DNA from 3 places in the Cytobacillus sp. FSL W7-1323 genome. Region 1 is predicted to be linked to each of the others. Evidence: riboswitches for the same ligand, from Rfam matches in the RefSeq annotation. Region 1 holds a riboswitch; each other region holds the start of a gene.
The links. Region 1 has a riboswitch for thiamine pyrophosphate ahead of MKX67_RS11880 (YkoF family thiamine/hydroxymethylpyrimidine-binding protein). Riboswitches for the same ligand answer to the same signal wherever they lie in the genome.

Region 1 (8,317 bases):
CGTTTGATGTAACATGAAAGGTTTATATAAATTTACCACCGAAAAGAGAAACACGCCTCCTAGATTGCAGTGGCGTGTTTTTCAAGTTTACTTAAATAAGTTAAGAAGTTTCTCGAAGAATCCTACTTTATCTTTTGTTTCTTTTACATCTTCTTTGTTATCTTTTATTTTAATCTTATCTGTTTGGATGACAAATTGGACTAGTTCCAACTTTTCATTATTTTTATCTGATACAAAAGAAATTGGCTCATAATCAGATTTATCATATTGCGATATCATTTCATCCACTTCTTTTGTCACCTCATCAGGAATGTCTTTAGTTGCATCATGTAATTGTCCAGTTCCATTATGAAGCGAGCCAGCTCCTTTCGTTAGTTGCTCAGCTCCAGATAGAGAACCGCTAATTCCTTCATGGATGTCACTATATGATGTACTTAATTCAGAAACACCGCCTGTATAAGCAAGTAACCCTTGGTGGAATTGATTATAGTTAGATACCATTTCTTCAACACCAGATGTCAATTGTTTTAACCCTTCATCAATGTCAATTTGAAGAATAGATTCGTCTATATTAGATGATATTGCACGAAGGTTACCTGCTGCTTCTCTCATTGATTGACTAAAGGTTGATAGCGGTTCAACCATGTCTGTAAGGTTATCTTTGGCTAGTAGTAGAACTTCTTGAGCAGCTTTTGTCCCTCTATAGGTTTCTACCAATTGATCAATTACCTCTTTATCCGCATTACTTTCATATAATTTATTTATCTCTTTATCTGAAATTTGGTTATCTGGTATCTGCTCCAGAGCACGATTGATTTGTGTTTTTACCTCATTATAATTAACAACTACTTGGTCTACATCATTTGCTGCTTGTTCTAGATTATCCGCTACCTCAGGCAGATCGATTGTTACATTCTCGAGTTCCCCAATACCACTTACGCCACTGGCTTGTTTCATCTCATCTTTAATCAAAGATAAAGTATTATTTATTTGTGCTGATCCTTCTGTTAATTGGTTACCAGACTGACTTAATTCATTTAGTCCTTTTTTATATTGTGCAGACCCACCCTCTAAAGACCGTAAGCCTGATGATAGTTCATTCATTCCTATTGCTAAGTCTCCGACACCATGATGAATGTCACCAATTGCCTCAGTTAATGAGTGAAACTCACTCGTCAATTCTTCAGTATCTGGGCTATCAATGGCAAGTGAAGCAGGTAAAGCAGATATTTGCACACCTTCTGTTTCAAAATGATTTGTTTCTGCCTCAATCGTAAATACTTCTTCCTGCTCCGGCATAACGGTAAAAGTGAGCTGCTTATCTTTGCCGGATTGTGCAACAGTGGCATTCTCGGCTTTTATATCCTTGAATTTTTCAGTGTTCAGCGGTATGCTAATTTGCAGCATATAATTTTCAGAGAATGAAGAATGCTTACCTTCATTCGCTTCTACAGCAATTTCCATTTTTATATCGCCCGATTTACCAGCTAAATTTTCTGGTTCAACCTTTTTATTATTAAGGTAATAATTAATTGTAAAACGCCAAGGTAACTCAAAGTTATTTGGTAAGTTTCCTTGATAATAGTAATTTTCTTCTTTTGCTTGTAATGTGATCTGATCATTTTCTTTGCTAATTTTTGATGTGTCAGTTAGATTTTTAACCTTTTGGTAATTCCCAAAATCTTCTATCACACCAGGTTCTATCAGTTCAAACGAATTGACAACATATAATTCGGTTAGGTTACCGTCTGCTAGCAAGTTAGCATAAATCACTTCATTTTTGTTTGCTACTTTCCCTTTACTCATTCCGCCTTTAACTGTTTGTGATTCAGCATGTATATTCATCACAGGAAAGAAAAATAGGGAAGCAGTGATAAGCATCCATTTAATGATCTTCATGTTTTTCCTCCTTGTTACTAAAGTCCATTTGTAGAGATGTTTTTTGAATCAATTTATCACATAGTAATAATAATGCAGGTAGAAAAAGGATAACGAGTAAAAACGCGAGCAATGCTCCTCTACCTAATAATAATCCAATAGAACCGACGATTGGATTTGAAGAAGTTAGCCATAATATAAATCCGACACTAGATAAAATGGAGGCAGACACGATAATGGAAAATAATTTCTCATCAATTGTTTTTCTCATCGCTTGTTTTGGAGAAAGTTTTCCACGATTATGCTTATAAGTCTCTGTTAATAAAATGGCATAATCGACCGTTGCTGCAAGCTGTACAGTGCTAACGATGAGATAACCAATAAATACTAATGACGTATCGGTAAAATAGGGTATGGCGAGATTAATCCAAACAGAAGATTGTATTGTTAATAATAAGATAATCGGTAATGATAATGATTTGAATGTGACAAGTAACACGAATCCAACCGCGATAACGGTTAAAGTATTTACTAAAGAATTATCTTCTGTAACCGTTGATTTCATATCATAAAGTGCAACACTTTCGCCTAAAGTTAACGCTTGATTACCAAAATACTTAGTACCTATTTCCCTTATCTCTTCTACTAATTGAAAAGGAATATCTCCTTCTGTTCCTGCATCAGTATTAATGATGATTCGACTGTAATTATTGGATAAGAATTGTTCCTTTGCTTCCTCCTCTAAATATTCTTGCGGAATAGTCGAACCAACCATATTCGTGTAGCCAATTACATTTGAGACATGGTCAACCTCTTCAATAGATGCTATCATTTCTTTTTCTTTACCTATTTCATTATTAGGTACCAATAATACTACAGCGGTTGATTCGCCAAATATTTCTTCTACTTTTTGGATGTCTTGCCCTAACCTAGTACTGTCAGGTTGATCCCCCATTCCATAAGTAAATGAGGTTTCTTTTTGTGCTAAAAAGCTAGGTATAACGAGAAGTAAGACGAAAATCAAGACCGGAAACCTTAACTTTAATGTTTTTTTTCCAATACCTTTAAAATTTGGTATTAATGATTTGTGCTGTGTTTTTTCAATCCAATGATGGAATAATAATGTAAGTGCTGGAAGGAATACCATCACACTTATAAAACTTAAAATTATTCCTTTAACAAGGTTTAAACCTAGGTCTGATCCAATCTCAAAATCCATAAACAATAATGCAATAAATCCAAATAGAGTTGTAGATGCGCTCGAGGCAATGACACTAAACGATTCTTTCATAGCTAGTTTCATAGCTTGATTTGGCTCATGCCCTTGTTTACGATAATCTTGAAAACTATGTAATAAAAAGATAGCGTAATCCAAGGAAACAGCTAACTGCAAAATTGGTGCGACTGATTGTGTCACAAAGGACACTTCTCCTATAAAAACATTACTCCCTAAATTAATAATTACCGATACACCGATAGCCGTTAAGAAAAAGAGCGGTTCAACCCAAGAGTTTGTCGAGAGAACTAGTATAATGATAATAATGGGAATAAGTATCCCTGCAGCGAGTAACGTTTCTTGCCCTGTCATTTTCTGCTGCGTAGCTGTATTTGCAGCTTCGCCAATAAGTGATCCCTTCTCACCAATTATTTGATATATATCTTCTGTTGCTTCGACCTCTTTGCCACTCTCAATGGTGACAGAATAAAGAGCGTGATTATTTTTGTAGTAATTTTCTATTGTGCCTTGGTCTCCGGTTTCTATTGGTGTTCTTATGTCCATCGCATCATCTAACCACATCACATCAGTTACACCTTGAACCTTATTTAATTTCTCTTTGATAACGAGCGCTTCTTGGATTGTTACATTCTCAACCATTACGCTTGTATTTGGAATGCCACTAGTAAACTCCTCTTCCATCACTTCTAAAGCAACGGTAGATTCAGCTTCTGCTGGGATATAATCTTTCATATTATAATTAACATTCACAAACAGAAATCCAATAGCAGAAAGCACTGATAACAAAAAGAAAATGATTGTTACAGATTTTTTATAACGAATAATAAACTCAATCATTATTGGTTTCCCCACTTCTTGATGTTGAAATTCTTTTACAGTAACATTATACATACCACTGTGTTAGATAAACAACAAACAGTTGTGTAAAAAATGTTTAACATCCAACATTTAAGCGTACTTTGTTGGATTTCTCTAAAAAAGTGAGGGTTGGCATGATGAACAAAAAATTGGATCGTCGGAAACAATATACTCGTATGGTGTTAAAGGAAAGTTTAATGGTATTATTAAGAGAAAAAGTAATCTCCTCCATTACCATTAAAGAATTATGTCAAAAAGCAGATATCAATCGTTCTACTTTTTATAGTCATTATCGTGATCAATTTGATTTACTCCAGCATATTGAAGATGAGATTTTGTTAGAATTACAGGTCACTTTAAAACAGTACAACCATAATGAGACAAATGAAACTTTTGCAATGACAAAGTATTTATTAGATTATGTTTATAAACGTAGTGCTGATTTTCTTGTTTTATTTAGTGACCATGGTAACAAAGCTTTTCAAACGAGAGTGATTGATACTGCACAATCAATCATTATTAATAGTTTAAAGGAAGAACAGCAGGTCATAAATCTAGATAAATCAAAATATATGATTTACTTTGTAATTAGTGGATGTATTTATGTAATTGAAAAATGGTTAATGAATGGGATGAAAGAATCTCCGGAAGAAATGACAACCATTATTACTGAAATTAGTAATCGGGTTATTCTTCATTCTAAATAGTATGCGAATATATCAACATTCTTCACATCAATATTTTATTCACCTCTACTATATTGCGATTTAAACTGTATTCCTTACTCTTTTGCATCATTTACGTATCAATTAGTAAATTGTATTTATCTCTACTACATTATCAATTGACAAGTATTGGTTTACAGATAATGATTTTTTGCTTATGATAGGATAGACGAACAAATAAAATATATCGAATGCGCTAGGGGAGCTATATTTAATGGCTGAGAAGGCAATTGCCTGACCCTTATAACCCGATCTAGATAATACTAGCGTGGGGAAGTGCAGTTGGTCAGTGTATTCTCTTTTTTTTCTGCATAGCCAAACTGCATTCCATCGGGGTGCAGTTTTTTTTGTTCAAAAAATGTTAAAAGGAGATTTTTGTATGAATCAATTATGTGGAACAAGTAGTATCGTAGGTTGTCAGTTTACGCTTTCTCCAATGAGTGAGAGGTATGTGGACATCATCTTATTTGCCCTTAAAGAAGTGAACATGTCAAAGGTGTGGTCAGAAACTGATGATGTATCTACTTGTATCCGTGGTAAGCAAATTCATGTTTTTGATGTAGTGAGGGCAATCTTTTTACACGCAGCTAAAACAGGAGAACACATCGCTATGAGTGGTACCTTTTCGATTGGTTGTCCAGGAGATTCAGCAGCAGATGTATACATGGACGAATCTGACATTGCCTTGAACAAGGATGATACAAAAGAAATAGACCAGCTTGCAGGTTGTAAATTTGCCCTCTATCCCTTAGGGAGGGAAGATTATATGGAAAAAATTTATGAGCAAATTGATTGGTCCAAGGAGACTGAAGTAAACGTTAGCCATAGCCATTATGCCACAAGGCTTGATGGCAAGGTGAATGATATTTTTAACTTGTTACAGAACGTTTTCGATCAGACCAAGCAAGATGTATCTCATGTGACAATGACATTCACATTATCAGCTAACAGCCCTACTGGAAAAGCTAAAGAAGTGAAAGTCTCATGATAAAATCATGGCGTCTGAAAGATATTGTTCTCATGTCAGTCCTGGGTGTCGTATTTGGCTTTATTTATTTAGGGTTTTTTGGGGTCGGTAAAGTTCTTGTTGCCATCCTTACCCCGTTTGGGTTTGGACCCATTGGTTATGAATTGATTTATGGCATATGGTTTATTGTATCCATAATAGCTGCTTACATTATCAGAAAGCCAGGCGTTGCTTTTACAGCAGAAACCATTGCTGCTATTACCGAAGTACTTGTCGGCTCAACATCTGGACCCACTTTAATTCTTTCAGGGATGGTGCAAGGATTAGGGGCGGAAATCGCTTTTGCTCTGACAAAATGGAAAAATTATCAACCTCGTATTCTCGTTTTTTCAGGTGTCAGCGCTGCATTTATTAGTTTTCCTTACCATTTCTTTGTATCAGGTTTTCATGCCTATGAATCCTGGCTTATTATGACAATGTTTGTTATACGTCTCTTAAGTGGAGCTATCATTGCTGGTTATTTAGGAAAAATATTAGCAGATCAACTAGCGAAAACTGGTGTTTTAAATGGGTACCCTATTGGGAAGGAGGTACTAGCAAGGCATGGAAAATCATCAACCAATTTTTGAATTAGACTCTTTCTCATTTTCCTTTGATAAACACGATGAGCCTTCTGTAAATAATGTAAGCTGTAAGTTATATGCAGAGGAAGTGACTTTATTACTTGGAGCAAGTGGTTCTGGCAAAAGTACACTTACACTATGTTTAAATGGTCTATATCCTGAGGCGGTTGAAGGTTTTACTTCAGGGGACCTTTTATATAAAGGGAGAAATATCTCCTCCTACCCTAAAGGAGTAATAAACCAAGAAATAGGCATTGTCTTTCAAGATCCAGAAAGTCAGTTTTGCATGGTTCGTGTAGAAGATGAATTAGCATTTGTGTTAGAAAACTTGTCTATTCCCAGATGCCAAATGAAACAAAGAATAGAACATGTGCTAGATATTGTAGGATTATCACAATATATGAAACATAACATTCACCATCTTTCAGGAGGACAAAAACAAAAGGTTGCGCTAGCTTCTATCCTTTTAATGGACCCTCAATACTTAATTTTAGATGAACCTACAGCAAATTTAGATCCGATATCTAGCCTCGAGTTTATCGAGACAATTATTAAGATTCAAAAACAACAAAGATTTGGTTTGCTTGTAATTGAACACGAAATCGATGACTGGGAACCATACGCTCATCGGTTGGTTGCGCTTAATAAAAAAGGAGAAATACTTTTAGATAGTACGCCGAAGGAAGGTTTTCAAAATCATTTACATAAGTTGACGAAGAATCGTATAAGAGTTCCTAAAAGGTATGAAAATAGGAAAATGCCTAGTCGACCATCAAGTGAAAAAGAAAGTACAGAAGTAATCGTCAATCTTAAAGATATACAATTTAACTATAAAAATAAGCAAATCCTAAATGAACTTTCCTTTTCAATCAAAAAAGGGGACTTTTGCGCAATAGTTGGCGAAAATGGTGCTGGTAAATCTACTTTATTACAGTTAATAGCCAAATTAATTAAGCCCGTATCAGGCTCAATTGATTTTTTAAACACTCCATTAAGTAATTGGCATGAAAACGAATTGTATAAGAATATGGGCTATGTATTTCAAAATCCTGAGCATCAATTTATTAACCAAACTGTATACGATGAAGTGTGTTTTGGTATCAAGCTAAGTGGCTATTCTACAGAAGAAACAGAAAGAATGGTTCATCATTTATTAACCGATTTTGATCTCTTATCTGATAAGTGGAAAAATCCATTTTCCTTAAGTGGTGGCCAAAAAAGAAGGCTAAGTGTAGCAACGATGTTACATTCCAAACCTGATTTACTTCTATTCGATGAACCAACATTTGGACAAGATGCCTATACGACCTCTCAATTTATGCGTAAAGTCATGCACCTAAATGATAAAGGGGCCACCATCGTTTTCGTTACACATGACATGGATTTAGTTGATTCATACTGTAATAATGTCTTGGTTATGCAACAAGGAAAGATCGTTTATGATGGTACACCTAAAGCACTTTGGCGAAAAACTGACCTTTTAGAAAGAGCCAGATTAAGGATACCTTACCGCTTACGGTTGATAAATGAAGAGATGACGATATGATACACTCATTAAATCCAACCATAAAAGCTATTACGGTTATCTTACCTGCCATTTTGTTGAGCTTTTCCTTTGATATTATTACACCAGCGATTATGTTTATTTATATCCTGATACTTACCTTTTTCTTCAGTAAACTGAACATAAAGAAATGGTTGTTTTACTTTATACCGATGTCCTTTTTTGCGCTCGGGTTAGCTTGGATGACAATGCTGTATACGGATGATAAGTACGCAACTGGTCCTATTTTTTTTTCGTTCTTTTCTTTTGATATTAGGATGGGTAGCATTATAGTTAGTATGAGTTTAGCACTAAGGTCATTGTGTTTTATAGGGTTATCTTTACTCTTTGCTTTTACAACTGATCCAACAAAATTTATGTTAAGTTTAATGCAGCAAGTTCGCCTTTCACCTAAGTTAACTTATGGTATTTTGGCAGGGTATCGCTTTGTTCCAACCTGCAAGCACGAATTAGACTTGTTAAAGA
Region 2 (8,317 bases), 2.0 Mb from region 1:
TAAGCATTTAGTTATTGATGAAATGCAAGATTACAGTCCCGTTCATTACGCTGTAATCAATAAAATATTTAGGTGCAAGAAAACAATCTTAGGTGATTTTGGTCAAATGTTGAATCCTTTTAGTTTAAATTCCGATCAATCCTTCAGTAACATATTTGATAGAATGGAATTTGTAGAACTGAAAAAAAGTTATCGATCCTCTTATGAAATTATCGCTTTTGCGAAGCAGTTTATGCCGGATTACTCCATCGAAGCAATTGATCGCCATGGAGAAAAACCAGAAATTATATCGTATACAAACCAGCATTCTTTGATTGATCAATTACAAAGATTAATCATCCAGTTCCAAAATAACTCGTTTAATCGTTTAGGTATCATCTGTAAAAGTGAAGCACAAGTAAATCAAATTTATGATGAACTAAAACAGTTTTTTACACTTAATAAACTAAGTGATACCAGTGAAACATTTGAGCAAGGGATAACCGTAACAACAATCCAATTAGCTAAAGGATTGGAATTTGATGAGGTACTCATTCCTTTTGCAAATGCTGATGTATATAAATCTAAATTTGACAAAGGCTTATTATATATCGCAGCAACTAGAGCGATGCATACGTTGACTTTACTGCACAAAAAAAGCGAATTAACTCCTTTAATTAAAAACGAGTAAAAATCGACCCCATTCTATAAAAGATTGGGGTCTTCTCTTTTTATCAATCAATTGTCACTATTCTACCCCTTTAGCAACATAACTAGAAGAATTCCCTTTATTTAAAGAAATAAAGTAACTATCAACCAACCAGAGCAGACTAATATAAAAACTATAACTATGTGTAAAGAAACTATCTAGAGGAAATAACTTAGTTATTACCGTTTTGTTTTACTTGATATTACTCTATATGCTTTATAGAATATTAATCAGATTAATGAAGGAGGATTTTTGTTTGAATAACTTATGTTTAAGTCTGGTTCATAGCTTTTCTCAAAAATAATTCATCGAGGAGAGTGTAATTAATGAACTTTTATATAATGAAAGATATACTGAACGAACAGTTCGATTTAAAAATTACTCACATGACACAACTTACCGATCATAATATATCTGCAACCTATTATTTAAATACATCTAAAGGAAGTTACGTTCTAAAACGTATTCCTTCCTATATTCAAGATACCGAAATAGAAGGCAAATTGGTTAAGTACCTTTACGAAAACGAAATTCCTGTAGCACAAGTTATTAAATCTAATCAAGGAACTTATTCATTCTCCATAAACGGGGAAAAATACCACTTACAAGAATATATAGATGGGGAAATTTATGACTTAAATAATGGAACTGACTGGTTTAAGGATGTATCCGCTCAAAATTTAGGAAAAATTCAACATGTATTATCTCAAACCCCCAAATTAAAAACAGGAATGATTAATAAAGAATTATTTACTAACGGTCAAATTATTAAGGCAAAAAAATCCTACCTCAAGACTTTTAAAAAAGCACAACAGTCAAACGATACGACAACTATGAAAGATATTATTAACCGATTAGAGTATCTAGATACAATTAATAACTATACGTTTGATTATTCTAAGTTTACATGTACTAATTCACATGGAGATTATTATACTTCTCAAATCATATGTAAGGAAACAAAATTATATACAATTGATTGGACAGACGCCTGTCATTTACCTGCATGTTGGGAAGTAATGATGTCTTTCGCTTATGCGGACCCTGTTGCTAAGAGTGGAAAAATTGAATCTAATGCTCTTAAACGTTATATAGATAACTATTCAAAGTGGTTTACCTTGACTAAGTACGATTTGTTCCATATGCCGTATCTGTATTTCTTTCAGCTAGCTGTCAGTAATTTTTACGAACCATATGGAAAGTTACCAAAAGAATATTTAAAAATTGCTAGGCTGACAACAAAGCAGTTAGCATGGCTAAATAAGAATGTTGATTCTTTAGCCATGAAGTTAGTTTAAAAAACGTAATCTTTTGTCTTGTCCCTGTCACGTAGACAACATAAAAAGCTGAACATTGAACGTGTGTCGATATTCAATCGGCACACGTTTATTTAGTTTCATATGACTAAATTTAGAATCATCATTACCTAGAGCTTATTCTCCTTCTGTTTAACACTTATTCAGTTTTGAGGTGTCGAAAGATCGATTCTATAATTAGCATAAAAAAACAAGTTGCCCCAGGGTTCATACGAATCGGAGCTAGCTTTACGATTGGTAAAGCTATTTTGCTAAGTGTTATCGCACAATTACGAGCCACTCATGAGCAATTATCTTATCATGTTACAATTGGGAATAGCGAATAAGTAATTGATAGTGGCAGGCACCATAGCAGTAGATATTGGCTTGTGGAAAGGCAAACCAATGCGAAAGAGTTTGTCCAGAACCCCTTTGCAGAAGATTGCTTATTGACCTTCTGTTCACCCACATATGGAAAGGCATTTTCATTCGATAGAGGACTTATATGACCAAGAGTAGGTCACGAAAAAGGCACTTGATTGAATTACATCAAATTAGCGTCAAATCGACGTTCATCAGCTCTACACAAGGAATAAAGAGGAGTGTAAAAAGTAGCTTAGACGCTCCTTATTTTCCGAGGTAACTATAAAAGAGGAGTTGACATACGGCCTGTAGAAGCTGGAAGGCTTTAAGAAGAACATTCCTTCTCTTATGTGTTGATCAAAGGAACGAACTTGAATCACAGTATCCAGTTATTAGTTGATACGTTAAAAAACCGCACTGAGTCTTACGAAAAGAGCAACGATTATTATCAAACCACTTTTTTTGCGATTTAAATAAATGTTTGATTGAATTGTGGGCAAGGAGGCCGGCACAAGCGACCTCCATTTAACTGTATTTCTCTATTTAAAAAGCTGAATAATTGCTCTGGGAACGGCAAAAACATAGTCTGCTATTGTCATCGTATTTTCAACCTTGTCGAACTTCTCTTCGAATCGATTAAGGTATTTTGTTAAATGATTTGTTACGATTTCTCCTTGAATCGGTTCTACACCATTTTTAAAACGAATGCGAACTGATTTTCCTTTATGAAGATCTTCTGAATCCATGATTTGAAAATGGATATGCGCTTCAGAAGAGTTACCCGAGTTCCCACATTTGCCAAGTAATTGTTTTTGAAGAACTTCTTCTCCTTCTTGGACAATGATACTGTCTTTTTTAAAATGAGCAATCATACTATATTCCTTATGCGCATGCTCTATCACAATATAGTTGCCTGGGGGGTGTTCTTCATCCATCTGCCCTGGAATATTATCATCGAGACCATCAACCACTTTTATTACTTTGCCATTTTGAGGGGCGATAACTTCCTCTGCAAATGCGTAATAACTCTCATTTTTTTCAGGTCTACCATTATATGTAGAGCCATCCTTCACCTTTAATAGATCATACGCGTACCTTTGATGTTCATATACGTAATGGTAATTAATAAATTCATTTGTGCCACCCCAGAAAACAAACCAATCATCCATCACTGGCATAATGTATTCATTCTTTGTATAAATCTTATCTGTTTCTGGAAAGACAAAGTAGGGTTTCAAATAGAGACTGACAATTGTATATTTATCATCGAATCCAACCACAACTGCTTTTGCTTTTGAGTTATCTACCCATACGAACTGACCAATGCCTATGACATCCGTCCGTGACGTAAGATGATAACTACGCACACCTTTATTAAAAGCTGCGCTCATCTCAATAAATGCCGATAATGAAACCATTCCTTGAAACACTTTTGAAGTTGCTTCATAAATTGTTTTAAAATCTTCTCTTAACCAATGATCTATAAACCTATCAGGATCTATTGACCCTACCATACCCTCTACCCCCGTAAGTTTTATTAAGATGAAAAAATTAAACGATTCTCAAGAAATATTTTGCAATTAATAGTAAAGAAACCGCCAATAGTTACTTTAATTTCACTTGAATCTTCTAACTTACCTTTCAAATCCCCTCTTAATGCTAGACCTAAATTTTCATCCTGTAATTCACCATTTACATACAACTTTTCTCCGTTAATCCAATAATTTTCGATTAATATATGATTTCCATGATGGTTTACTTCAAAAACCTTCTTCATATCAATCACTCCTTGATTATTCTACGACTATCTAGGGAATAAGTTTCACAAATAATCTGTTTTTTTACTACCAAAAAAAGATTCTTGAATTCTGATGAAAGTCATAGTATATTCTAACCGAGGATAAATTTAATACTTCCACAAGGGGAGCCTAATATGGCTGAGAGTGAGCGAGTTCGTTCTGACCCTAAGAACCTGTTAGATAATGCTAGCGTAGGGATCGTGGTTTTGGATATGAGCAATACTAGGCATCCATCACCGCCTATGTATTGCTTTTTTTCATGACAAAAAAGTAATACAGGTTTACTCGTTCGCTTCTCTTTTCGGAGAAGGAGGAAAAACATGAAACAAAATAAAACACTTTTTATGGTGGAAATTGCTATATTTGCAGCTTTGGCATTATTACTTGATTTCTTATCAGGCTTACTGATGGGGAGATTTTGGCCACAAGGTGGGTCCATCTCACTTGCTATGGTACCGGTTTTCTTAATGGCCTTTCGTTGGGGTGTTAAAGGCGGCGTCTTAACGGGCTTACTATTAGGAGGACTTCAAATCTTAACAGGAGCTGTTCCTTTTCATTTCGCCTCTTGGATCATTGACTATTTCGTAGCCTTTGCTGTTGTCGGACTCGCAGGCATCTATATGAATAAAGTTGTGCAAAATTATCAAGACGGCCAATTTGCCAAAGCAAACATGTATGTTATTAGTGGCGTTTTCTTAGGAAGTTTCTTACGCTTCTTATGCCATTATTTATCAGGCATTATCCTATTTGGTGCCTATGCTCCGGCAGATCAACCTGTCGCACTTTACTCACTCGTATATAACGGAACATATATGCTACCTACCTTTATCGTATGTGCCTTAGTAGTTGTCATGCTTTACACAACAGCCAATAAGGTCCTTCTGAAAAAAGCATATTAATCATCTAAAGGCTCTGGGGGAACTCAGGGCCTTTTTTTCAAGTCAACGTTTTGGGGGATTTTCGCACGATGAATGAACTGTGGAATCAGGGTGACATGTACATCGGCGTGATATCCATAAGATAACCATGCAAAATGAAAGCGCCAAAAGCAGCTAGACAAACCAACATCTTCTCTTCTATTTTCTCCTTGAGACCGGCAGTTTTCTTTTTGGATTTCTGAGAGGGGGAGTAGACACATCTTTATCCTTACTTTTTTTAGCAGCACTTTTCTTCCGTCAATGTCAATCTAACGATGAACACTCTTGATTATTTATGAATTTGCAACAACTATTATCTACGGTAGTTTAAACCAACATCATCTGTTTTCTTTCTTATGATTTTTGTACGTAAACACAATCGTGCGCAGTTCTCAACCTTCCTCTGCTCTCTTTTGCGCGTATACACGATTTGCGCGCAGTTCTCCGACTTTCCCTGCTCTCTTTTGCGCGTAAACACAATTTGCGCGCAGTTCTCTGACTTCCTCTTTTCTCTTTTGCGCGTATACACGATTTGCGCGCAGTTCTCTGACTTCCCCCTTCTCTCTTTTGCGCGTAAACACAATTTGCGCGCAGTTCCCTGACTTCCTCTTCTCTCTTTTGCGCATAAACACAATTTGCGCGCAGTTCCCTGACTTCCCCTGCTCTCTTTTGCGCGTAAACACAATTTGCGCGCAGTTCCCTGACTTCCTCTTCTCTCTTTTGCGCGTATACACAATTTGCGCGCAGTTCCCTGACTTCCCCCTTCTCTCTTTTGCGCGTATACACAATTTGCGCGCAGTTCCCTGACTTCCTCTTCTCTCTTTTGCGCATAAACACGATTTGCGCGCAGTTCCCTGACTTCCTCTTCTCTCTTTTGCGCGTATACACGATTTGCGCGCAGTTCTCTGACTTCCTCTTTTCTCTTTTGCGCGTATACACGATTTACGCGCAGTTCTCTGACTTCCTCTTTTCTCTTTTGCGCGTAAACATCTTTTGCGTTCAGTCTTAACTATAAACGCTCATTTAAGAATTACCGTATTGATTGGATGAAGCTGACACATATTTAAAAGATACCACCGCCCAAGTTTATATGGAGATTGTATAGCACACACGCCTAGATACTGCTGGCTCTTTCCTCTGTAGTCATGCCACCAGAGGGTCCATGTCATTGAAAATAAGGATATAATTGAACATTCTAATCATTTACATATTTATCCACTCGCATAACTTCTATGCAATAACAAGATATAATCTCTATCTCCATTCAAAAAATTTTATTTTTCGTGAACGAAAGGAGAACACTAATCGTCATAATAGTAAATCCAAAGAAAAGGGGGGCAAGGTTTGGAAGAGAAAAAATGGATTAAAGCAGCGAAAAAAGGCGATAACCAGGCGTTAGCTCACTTATTTAAGGAGAGTTATCCCCTTCTCGTTCATTATTTAATGAAGCTCACCCTTAATCGAGAAGAAGCTGAGGATTTGGCACAAGAGACAATGACAAAAGCGATTGAAAAACTAAATCAATTTCAGGTGAAATCGAAATTCTCCACTTGGCTCATATCCATTGGTACAAAATTATATATCGATCAAAAAAGGCGCCAGAAGCGAGCTGATGCCTTTAAAGCACAACATATGCGGAAATTAAAATGGCAGGCACAGTCACGAAATGAAGATTGGGATTTCTTATTAGCTTCTCTCGGTGAATTAGAAGATGAATTAAGAGTGCCGATTATTTTAAAACATTATTATGGCTATGCGTATGATGAGATTGGCAAAATGCTTGGAATTGCTGAAGGAACAGTAAAATCTAGAGTTCACCGCGGAATTAAAACCATTCGAAAGGAGATGGGTGAAGATGAGAAAGGCCCAGGAACAATGGAAAATCCTATCAAACAAGGATGAAGAAGATTTTTCAAAAGAAATGAAACGTTCTTTTGCACAGTTTGAGGAAAATAACCCCATCTCTACTCCTAGTGAAGATTGGTTTGAAAAAATGGTCATCGCAGAAAAGGATGAAGCTAGCAAAAAATGGCGAAGAGAATTACTCTTATTCAGCGGAATAGCAACACTTATTCTTGTTTTATTTTTTACAACATTAACCCAAATACCAGTTGTCTTTATCACATTACAAGGTCTTACAGTCCTTCTTGTCATCTGTTATACCTTTCTGCAAATCCAAAAACATAGAGAGAAGGTGCGACATGACGAATATTGATTTCTTTTTACTATTCTTAGTAGCAATTATTTTATTATCACAAAGTATCTTTTTATTTACTAATGCAAAGAAAAATGGAATGAATCATTGGTTCTGGGGTATTATCGCCTTAATTCAAGCACCGGTACCACTAATATTCTATTTCATCGTAAGAAACGTTCGTAGAAAAGAGGAGGATGAATTAAATGATTATCGTGACTACTGAAACAATACCAGGTAAAGAAATAAAAGAGTTAAAAGGTTTTGTTAGGGGAAATTCAGTCCAATCGAAACATATTGGAAAAGATATCGTTGCCGGATTACGTACGATTGTCGGTGGAGAAGTCTCGGAATATACAGATATGATGACGGAATCTCGCCAGAAAGCAATCGGTCGAATGGTAGAGCATGCCAAAGAAAAAGGGGCAAATGCGATTATCGGTGTACGTTTAGAAACGTCAGCTATAATGGCAAACGCCAGTGAAATATTGGCTTATGGTACGGCGGTGTATGTGGAGTAAACAAGGGGTTATATATATTTGTTGGCTGTCGATTTCTCGACAGCTTTTTTGTTGAGTACCTTAAACCTATGCAGAACAAGATCTCTTTATTATCAAGAACTAGCCTTTAATATTGTCAATATGGGCTAATTATCCTTTTTTAAGTCGCTCAGTAGTTTTTCTAACCAATAGATATTGCTTTGTATACTTTCATAGAAATAATTACTTAAGAAACGATTATAGCGGTGATCTTTATCATTATTTATCAATATTTCCAAACGAGCCCTAGTCTCTTGTAACTCTCTTGCTTCGATAATCTTTTTTTCTATTATCTCTATCACCTTGTCCGGATTAACATAATTTAGATTCGCGATGCCTAAGATCATATCATTTATAGTATCAGCATCTTCAAAGACTTTATATATTTTTTTCGGAAGTTCCAAACGTCCTTTTTCGGTTATACGATAAACTTGTTTATCTGGTCGATGCACTTCTTTAATCACTTTTACAATCTCAATTAAGCCTTGCTTGGCTAAGGAATCGAAATGATAATATAATTTG
Region 3 (8,317 bases), 2.0 Mb from region 1:
TGTAAATCGGACATCGCCATTCATCCGCAAATTCCGTGAGCACTTCCGCTTTAATCCGACTTGCCCACTCTTCATCTACTTTCTAGGGTTGGACATGAGCGTAAAAATGAAGGTCTGTGAGGCATTGCATTTTCTTCGATTAATTTTCTAACTATCTCTGAATTTACCATCTGTTAGAACAACTTGTGATATATGTTTTTTCATGCTTAATCTACTTGAAAATGGGTAAAATAATGTTAGTGAAAATCTGCCATTTATTAAAGGAGGAAATGAGATGAAAAACCCAATAAAACAAGGGATGATGTTAGGGTTAGGTTTAGCAGCAGCAGGGAAAGACCGTGCACAAGAAATGATGGATGAGTTAGTGAAAAGAGGAGAGTTAACAAAACAGGAAGCGAAGGATTTTATGCAGGAGGTAAGGGCGAAAGGCCAAGAGAAGCAAACGCAGATAGACGACAAAGCCCATCAACGAATGACTAGTTTATTGCATGATTTGAATATCGCTACAAAGGATGATGTCTTAAGATTAGAGGAACGGATTCTAGCACTTGAGGCAAACAATCGAGAAGAGAATTAAGGGAGGTTTTTGCCATTTTCAAACCAAAGATGAGTCATATTCATCGCTATCGTGAAATTGCCGTAGCCTTCTCTCATTACGGTTTTGGTTATCTCTTAAAAGAATTAGGCTTGCATGAAGTATTGTCCCTACCTAAACGTATGTTCATGCGAAAGCAAGAGGAAATTCATGAAAAGACGACAGGTGAACGTGTTCGTCTGTTTTTAGAAGAGCTTGGACCGACGTTTATTAAAGTTGGTCAGATTGCGAGTACAAGGTCAGATATTTTTCCGGAATCAATTATTAGGGAATTGGAAAAATTGCAGGAACATGCCCCGTCATTTTCATTTGCAGAGGTAAAAAAAATTGTTGAAACCGAACTAGGGGAAGAACTACATGACCTCTTTACAGAATTTCAAGAGGAGCCATTAGGATCGGCATCTATCGGTCAAGTCCATTATGGTGTCCTCCATTCTGGTGAAAAAGTAGCTGTTAAGGTACAACGGCCTGATATTGAGAAGACCATGAGAACAGATTTAGAAATTTTGATAGAAATTGCTAAAATCGCAGAAAAACGGCTACATTGGGCATCGCAATATCAGTTAGTGGAAATGATGAAAGAATTTTCTAAAGCATTGTTAAATGAGTTGAATTATTTACTTGAAGGTCGTAATGCAGATAAAATTGCCAATCAATTTGAAGACAATAATCATTATAAAATCCCAAAAACATACTGGAAATATACGACGAAAAAAGTGTTAACTATGGAATATATTGAAGGGTGCGGCATCCTTGAAAATAAAAGTTTGGCGGAACAAGGGTTTAATAAACAACTGATCGCCGAAAGAATCGTTGAAGGCATCCTCCAGCAAATATTAGAGGAAGGTGTATTCCATGCAGATCCTCATCCAGGTAACATTTGTGTATTACCAGGAAATGTAATTGTTTTCATGGATTTTGGTATGGTTGGACGTTTAACTGAGGATATGAAAGAAAATTTAGCATCATTAATTATTGCCATGTTGCGGCAAAGTACCGATGGAGTCATTAAAGCCATCACTAAAATGGGTATTGTCCAAGATGATGTCGATGTTGAACTTTTAAAAATTGATGTTGATTTACTAAGAGAGAGATATTATGATATTCCGTTTAGTGAAATATCAATTGGCGAGGCAGTTAATGATTTGTTTTCCGTTGCCAATCAACATCATATACATATCCCAACAAACTTAACATTAGTGGGAAAAACATTGTTAACAATGGAAGGTATTGTTGAAAAACTTGACCCTAATATAAGCATATTAAAAATTGCTGAGCCTTTTGGTAGACGATTAATTATTAATAAATATCGACCTGATCATTTGGCGAAAGATTCGCTAGCTCATATCGGGGAGTATTTTGATATTCTAAAGGAAGCGCCGTATAATTTGAAAGATTTGATTGCCCTTATCAAAAAGGGAAAAATCCCGCTCGAACTGAATTTGCCAAACAGTGAAAAATTTCTAACGAGAATTGATCGTATCAGCAACCGGCTAGCATTTAGTATCGTGTTGCTAGCATTTTGCATTATAATGGTGGGTTTAATTATCGGTTCCGCCCTTGGCAGGCAATCATCTCTCCTATGGAATATACCAGCAGTAGAAATCGGCTTCGTCATTGCGATATTAATGTTCTTATTTCTTATATACACCATCATTAGAGCAGGGAGATTCTGACGACTCTCTGCTTTTTGTTTTGGGTAGAATTTTTCTGATTTCACTACACAAGCAATTCATGGTGAGAATATAGTGTAGAGAGGTGAACGGTTTTGTCAATAAACGTTAATGTTGCTTATGGTTAATACAAAAATTCTCATTGGCAGTCCAATTAATCAAGAACCCGATATTTTAAAAGAGTTTCTGCTATCCTTAGCCAATTTAAAAACGGATACAATGGAGATTCATTATCTTTTCATAGATGATAATCAGAATGAAGAATCAAGTAGACTACTACGTCATTTTGCCAAATGGAAGAAAGATGTTGCGATTTTATCCGCAAAAGAAGATAGTATCTATATTCGTACCGACTTTACCCATTTCTGGAATGATGCTCTCATCTGGAAGGTTGCTCGCTTCAAAGATATGCTTATTGAGCAGGCGAAATTTGAAGAATTTGATTATTTGTTTTTAATTGACTCTGATTTGCTTTTACACCCGAATACCCTTCATACACTTATTTCCACGAAAAAAGAAATTGTTTCAGAGGTATTTTGGACGGCTTGGCAAGAGGGGACAATTCCTTATCCGCAGGTGTGGTTAACAGATGAATATACCCACTGGAGACAGGCGGATGAAGGTGCCATAACAGACGAAGAAAAGGCCGTTCAAACCGAGGCTTTTATTCAACAGTTACAAACTCCAGGTGTTTATGAAGTAGGAGGATTAGGTGCGTGCACGCTAATTAGCAGGAAAGCTTTGTTAGCAGGTATTCATTTTAGTAAAATTAAAAATCTCAGTTTTTGGGGAGAAGATCGACATTTTTGTGTGAGAGCTGTGGCATTAGGACTGGATCTACATGTAGACACACATCTGCCAGCTTATCATATTTATCGTTCTTCTGACCTTACAGGCATACCCGCATTTAAAGAAAAATGTCAGTATGCTTATAGCGAACTACCTATTTATCCAGAAAAAGCAGAAAGCCATCAAATTCGCTTATCGATGATTGTGAAGAATGAAGAAGGTCGTTATTTACAAACGATGTTAAAGAAAGTAAAGCCATTTATCGATGAAGCTGTGATTATAGATGATGCTAGTACTGATCAGACTATATCGATTTTCTTGCAAGAACTAAAAGGTATGCCAATTAAATTGGTCAAGAATGCAAGCTCCCAGTTTGCCAATGAAGTGGAACTAAGAAAACAACAGTGGTTAGAAGCAACGAATGGTTTTTTAGGTTGGGTATTAAATCTTGACGCAGATGAATGGTTTGAGGAGAGTTTTATTGATTATATTGATGACTTTGTTAAACAGGATACTATCGACCTGTACTGTTTTAGACTGTATGATATGTGGGATGAAGACCATTATCGTGAAGATGAATACTGGCAAGCACATTTCTTATACCGTCCATTTCTAGCAAGAGTTAGATCAACCTTTCAGCCTGTCTGGAAAGAAACACCACAGCATTGTGGGAGATTTCCAGAAAACATCTTCCAACTTACCCACAGTTTATCCACAATACGAGTCAAGCATTTAGGCTGGGCAAAAGAAAAAGATCGATTAGAAAAATATGAGAGATATAAGCTGCTTGACCCGAATAGCCTCTATGGTAATGAGAAACAATATGAATCGATTCTAGATAAGAATCCCCGTTTAAAACAATGGTGAGAAACATAAAGCAAATGGTCAGTTTCGAAATGAACTTCGATTCATAGCTAGGAAACTATTTGTATGCTAAACTAAAAATAATTAAAAATTGTTGCAGGGGGACTCAGAAAATGAGTTGAGAAGGTTAAAACCTGACCCTTAGAACCTGTTCGTTAAGACGATCGTAGGGAGCATCTTCCAACTATATGCATATGTATGGTAGGCTCTCCATTTTCGGGGAGCCTTTTGTTTTGTTTCCCTGAACATTTTTAATTACATCTATTGAAAAGAGGGAATAGCGTGAGAGAAGAAGTCGTGTTAGTAACAGGAGCAAGTCGTGGATTAGGAGCTGCAATTGCTGAAAAGTTTGGTAAGGAGGGCTACAAAGTAGTCGTTAATTATTTTAATAATAAAGAAAAAGCAGATGCAGTAGTTGAAAAAATCGGACAAGATCGTGCATTTGCTATCCAAGCTGATGTAAGAGATCATCAAGCAGTAAAAGCAATGGTAGCAGACACAATTGCTCATTTTGGTCGCTTGGATATCGTTGTAAATAATGCATTAGTTCAATTTAAATTTGATCCTGTGGCACAGGCGAAAGTAGAGGAATTATCTTGGGCTAGCTATCAAACCCAGTTTGAAGGCGCGATAAAAGCAAGCTTAAATGTTGTTCAATCTGCTCTTCCGGCTCTAAAGGATTCACAGCAAGCCCGTGTGATTGGTATTGGCACGAATCTTTACCAGAACCCAGTCATTGCCTACCATGAATATACAACAGCCAAAGCGGCATTAATTGGCTTTACACGCAATATGGCCAAGGAGCTCGGACAGTATGATATTAATGTGAATATGGTTTCCGGTGGATTATTAGAAACAACGGATGCAAGTGCTGTTACTACCCCTGAGGTATTTGCGATTGTGGCTGATAACTCTGCTATCCGCCGTGTGACAAAACCAGAAGACGTAGCGGAAGCCGTTGTTTTCTTAGCCTCTCCAGGCGCTAGAGCGATTACGGGACAAAATCTAGTCGTTGATCATGGATTGACGATGAACTAAGATAAAAAAGGTCGTCATCTTTGTTTATGGCGGCCTTTTTCAATAAATGGACTTATTTTGTAGGTTGATAAATCAGTAAAGAGCTTATATCAGCAAATGTGAGACTAAGTCGAAGCTAAACTCCAATTTATTCGCAGAAAAGGATATTTTTAAAATAATAACTTAATTTTCTCACTAGTATTTTATTCTACTAGATGTTAAAACGGTCGATTGAACGTTCAATCAGTATTGTTCAATTTTTCCTTGTTTATATCGATAGCCAAACATAGAAGATGCTTGTAGGTGAAACTTCCGCAGTTGCTTGCTCATCGGATCCGATGCTTCCTTAGGCATCTTATCGTTAAATCCAACAACTGTCACTGCACCGAGTAATTGATTCTGGTAGTCTAGCAAAGGGACGGAAGCCGAAGAAATCGATGGAATTAAAGGTTCGGTAGCGAAGGAGATTTTCGATTGTTGAATCATTTGCCATTCTGCGTTATCGATCGCTTCCCCGTCTCCTAGCCAATCTTTTGTCAGTACTGGGTTTAAGAAACTTAAGAAAATCTTCCCTGCGGCAGATGTTGGTGGTAAGCTTCCGCCTAGTTGTGTACCAATATGAAGTGGTTCATTCGAATGACAAATCTTTGTCGTAATAGGTCCGTTGTTTGTCCATAATGAAAACGAAACGGTGCAGGAAGTAAGCGAAGAAAGTTCCTGCATATACGGAGTGATTGCATCGGCAATATCACGACTACCAAAGGCGGCTGTACCATATTGAATCAATTTGCTTCCAAGATAATACAGGTTTGTCCCTTTTTCACGATAGAGCATGTTCAATTGCGTAAGTGTATTTAAATATTTATATAAATTACTTTTCGTAATACCGGTTTCTTCTTGAATGGTTGAGAATTTCATTAGGGTATCTTTTTGATAGATTAATTCGATGATAGAAATGCCTATTTGCAAGGATTGTATCATCGTACTACTTTTTTGTATTTCCATGTATGTAACTCCTCAATATGCTAGTCATGTTGAATCCTAATTTATCAGAAACTACATCAAACAACAACCTTCCTTTAGAGGGTTGGTAGGATATCCCTATAAATTCAGTATATATAAGAATAGTAAGTGAGTTGGCGATTATTAACTTGGTCAATGAAGGTGCTCAACTCACGAAAAATAGGGAGCGGTCAAATATATTAATTTAACCTTTTCCATTTTTTTAGCTCTTTTTGAACATAGGATAATGATTGTAGTTTTTCTTTTAGTTCAGCTACAGAGAGACGATAAGTATTATTGGAGTGATATTCTTCTACAGAGTTTGTATCAGTTTCTATTCTGGTATCTCGAGGAATGCGATAGAAGCCTTCAAGATCAATAGCTTTCGCTGCTTCTTCTTTTGTTAGTAAAACTTCATAGAGCTTTTCTCCCGGCCGTGTGCCAATTAATTCTAAAGGAAGGTTAACGTGAAAAAGTTCTTTAATCGCTTGTGCTAAATCTGTAATATAGGCAGCAGGCGATTTTTGTACCATAATATCCCCATTACAAGCATTCTCAAAAGCGTACAATACGAGTTCGACAGCCTCATCTAAACTCATCATAAAACGGGTCATTAAAGGATGCGTAACAGTTAGCGGCTTTCCTTCCTTTACTTGTTCTATGAGTAGCGGAATGATGGACCCCCTTGATGCCATGACATTTCCGTATCTTGTGCCACATATAATGGTACCACGAGCGTTAGCTTGTCTCGATTTAGCGATAAATGTCTTTTCCATTAAAGCTTTAGACATTCCCATTGCATTAATTGGATAGGCTGCTTTGTCCGTTGATAGGCAGACAATTTTCTTTACCCCTGCTTGTATTCCTGCACTTAATACATGATCGGTGCCAAGAATATTCGTTTTCACCGCCTCTAGCGGATGTGACTCACATGAGGGTACTTGTTTTAAGGCTGCTGCATGAAAAATGTAATCAACCCCGTCCACAGCTGGTAATAAAGTACTCATATCCCGAACATCGCCGAGGATATAAGAGATTCTTCCATCTGCATACTGTTTTTGCATGTCATCTTGTTTTTTTTCATCACGAGAAAAGATGCGTATTTCTTTTATTTCACTATGCAAAAAACGTTCTAACACCACATGCCCAAACGAGCCGGTTCCACCTGTAATTAATAGCGTTTTATTTTTAAACATAAGTATGGAACGCACCTTTCTGTCATTTCCCACAATGGGCTTACTTTAATCCAAAATAGTATAAATAATATTCGGAATTTATTCGTGGATAGTTATACCAGTAAGCGATAATTCCTGTTATGTGCACTGAAGGGTTTTGGTCTAAGAGCGCTTGATGAAAATCACAGTCCCCCGCCATATCCGGTCTTTCAGAAAATCTCGCTTCTCCCACACAGCTTCTCTTAATGATCCTAAATTGCCCACACCATTCACGATAATTTTCTTCCGTTGCTTGAAAGAGCTGGCCATCCTTTGTCACCATGCTGTAATAATAAATGTCGTACTCACCATCTATTTTAGCGAGTACTTCACGAATGGTTGGTAAATAAATATCATCGCTATCAATAATGGCAATATAATCTCCAGTTGCGGCTTCGATACAACGATTATACGAATAGCTAGCGCCACGATTTTCCCCATTTTCTAAGATTTTTAGTTGAGGGTACTGTTGTTGATATTCTTTTAACATCACTAATGTTTGATCGGTTGATCCGTCATCACAAACAATGATTTCATCGGCATATTCTTTAGGAATGCTATCAAGCATCGAGCGAACCCATTGTTCACTATTATAAACCGGGGATAAAAAGCTGAATCTCATGACTTTTCCTCACTTTATTATGCATGATTTTGGGGCAGGTGTTATATCGTTTAGTGTATGCGCCTAATTAAAAGTGGTGAATTTAGGACATAAAAAGAAATTATTTACAATAAATTTCTTTTGGTGTAATATTACACTCAAGAGGGGTGAGGGAATGTTTATGGTGAGTTTACCGTTATGGTTTTGGCTATTGTATTATCTCTTTTTGTTTATTTCATTTATGATGGCGTTAAGAATGTTATGGAGGAAACAAATTAGAAAAACAGCATTATTCGTCATCTTTTTTGTTCTAACAATCCCTTTTATTTCTATATTCAATGCTATTGGTCGCGGTGAAGAAATGAATGAAGGGGAGTTTTTCCTTCATGAGCTTTTTGATGGTGCACTATGGGCGTTGTATAGTGTTTTCGGTTATCTTGTTTTATTGTGGTTTTGGTGGAAGGCTATAATATTGTCTATAAAAAGAAGGGGATGAACACTGACATGAAGATGTTTTTTCGAGTTTTATTTCCCTCTATATGTATTTTTATATTTACGTGGA

Region 2: it holds a riboswitch for thiamine pyrophosphate, as region 1 does, so the genes downstream of both, thiT (energy-coupled thiamine transporter ThiT) here and MKX67_RS11880 (YkoF family thiamine/hydroxymethylpyrimidine-binding protein) in region 1, are expected to answer to the same signal.
Region 3: it holds a riboswitch for thiamine pyrophosphate, as region 1 does, so the genes downstream of both, MKX67_RS01850 (3-oxoacyl-ACP reductase) here and MKX67_RS11880 (YkoF family thiamine/hydroxymethylpyrimidine-binding protein) in region 1, are expected to answer to the same signal.

Annotation. Positions count from the first base shown of each region.
Region 1 covers NZ_CP151998.1:2,314,846-2,323,162, forward strand. Annotated here, with positions in the region: gene MKX67_RS11865 (YhgE/Pip domain-containing protein) at 88-1,899, opposite strand; gene MKX67_RS11870 (MMPL family transporter) at 1,886-3,952, opposite strand; gene MKX67_RS11875 (TetR/AcrR family transcriptional regulator) at 4,111-4,680, shown strand; TPP riboswitch at 4,887-4,990, shown strand; gene MKX67_RS11880 (YkoF family thiamine/hydroxymethylpyrimidine-binding protein) at 5,078-5,686, shown strand; gene MKX67_RS11885 (ECF transporter S component) at 5,683-6,294, shown strand; gene MKX67_RS11890 (energy-coupling factor transporter ATPase) at 6,269-7,834, shown strand; gene MKX67_RS11895 (energy-coupling factor transporter transmembrane component T) at 7,831-8,317, shown strand, end outside.
Region 2 covers NZ_CP151998.1:268,212-276,528, reverse strand. Annotated here, with positions in the region: gene MKX67_RS01490 (UvrD-helicase domain-containing protein) at 1-670, shown strand, start outside; gene MKX67_RS01485 (phosphotransferase) at 1,015-1,986, shown strand; gene MKX67_RS01480 (M23 family metallopeptidase) at 2,886-3,860, opposite strand; gene MKX67_RS01475 (hypothetical protein) at 3,884-4,123, opposite strand; TPP riboswitch at 4,257-4,361, shown strand; gene thiT (energy-coupled thiamine transporter ThiT) at 4,466-5,044, shown strand; gene MKX67_RS01465 (hypothetical protein) at 5,455-5,850, opposite strand; gene sigY (RNA polymerase sigma factor SigY) at 6,407-6,964, shown strand; gene MKX67_RS01455 (YxlC family protein) at 6,918-7,277, shown strand; gene MKX67_RS01450 (hypothetical protein) at 7,264-7,482, shown strand; gene MKX67_RS01445 (YbjQ family protein) at 7,463-7,777, shown strand; gene MKX67_RS01440 (helix-turn-helix transcriptional regulator) at 7,903-8,317, opposite strand, start outside.
Region 3 covers NZ_CP151998.1:340,294-348,610, forward strand. Annotated here, with positions in the region: gene MKX67_RS01835 (polyhydroxyalkanoate synthesis regulator) at 275-577, shown strand; gene MKX67_RS01840 (AarF/ABC1/UbiB kinase family protein) at 607-2,271, shown strand; gene MKX67_RS01845 (glycosyltransferase) at 2,389-3,924, shown strand; TPP riboswitch at 4,010-4,111, shown strand; gene MKX67_RS01850 (3-oxoacyl-ACP reductase) at 4,204-4,959, shown strand; gene MKX67_RS01855 (IclR family transcriptional regulator) at 5,182-5,943, opposite strand; gene MKX67_RS01860 (polysaccharide biosynthesis protein) at 6,141-7,136, opposite strand; gene MKX67_RS01865 (glycosyltransferase family 2 protein) at 7,177-7,776, opposite strand; gene MKX67_RS01870 (hypothetical protein) at 7,931-8,251, shown strand.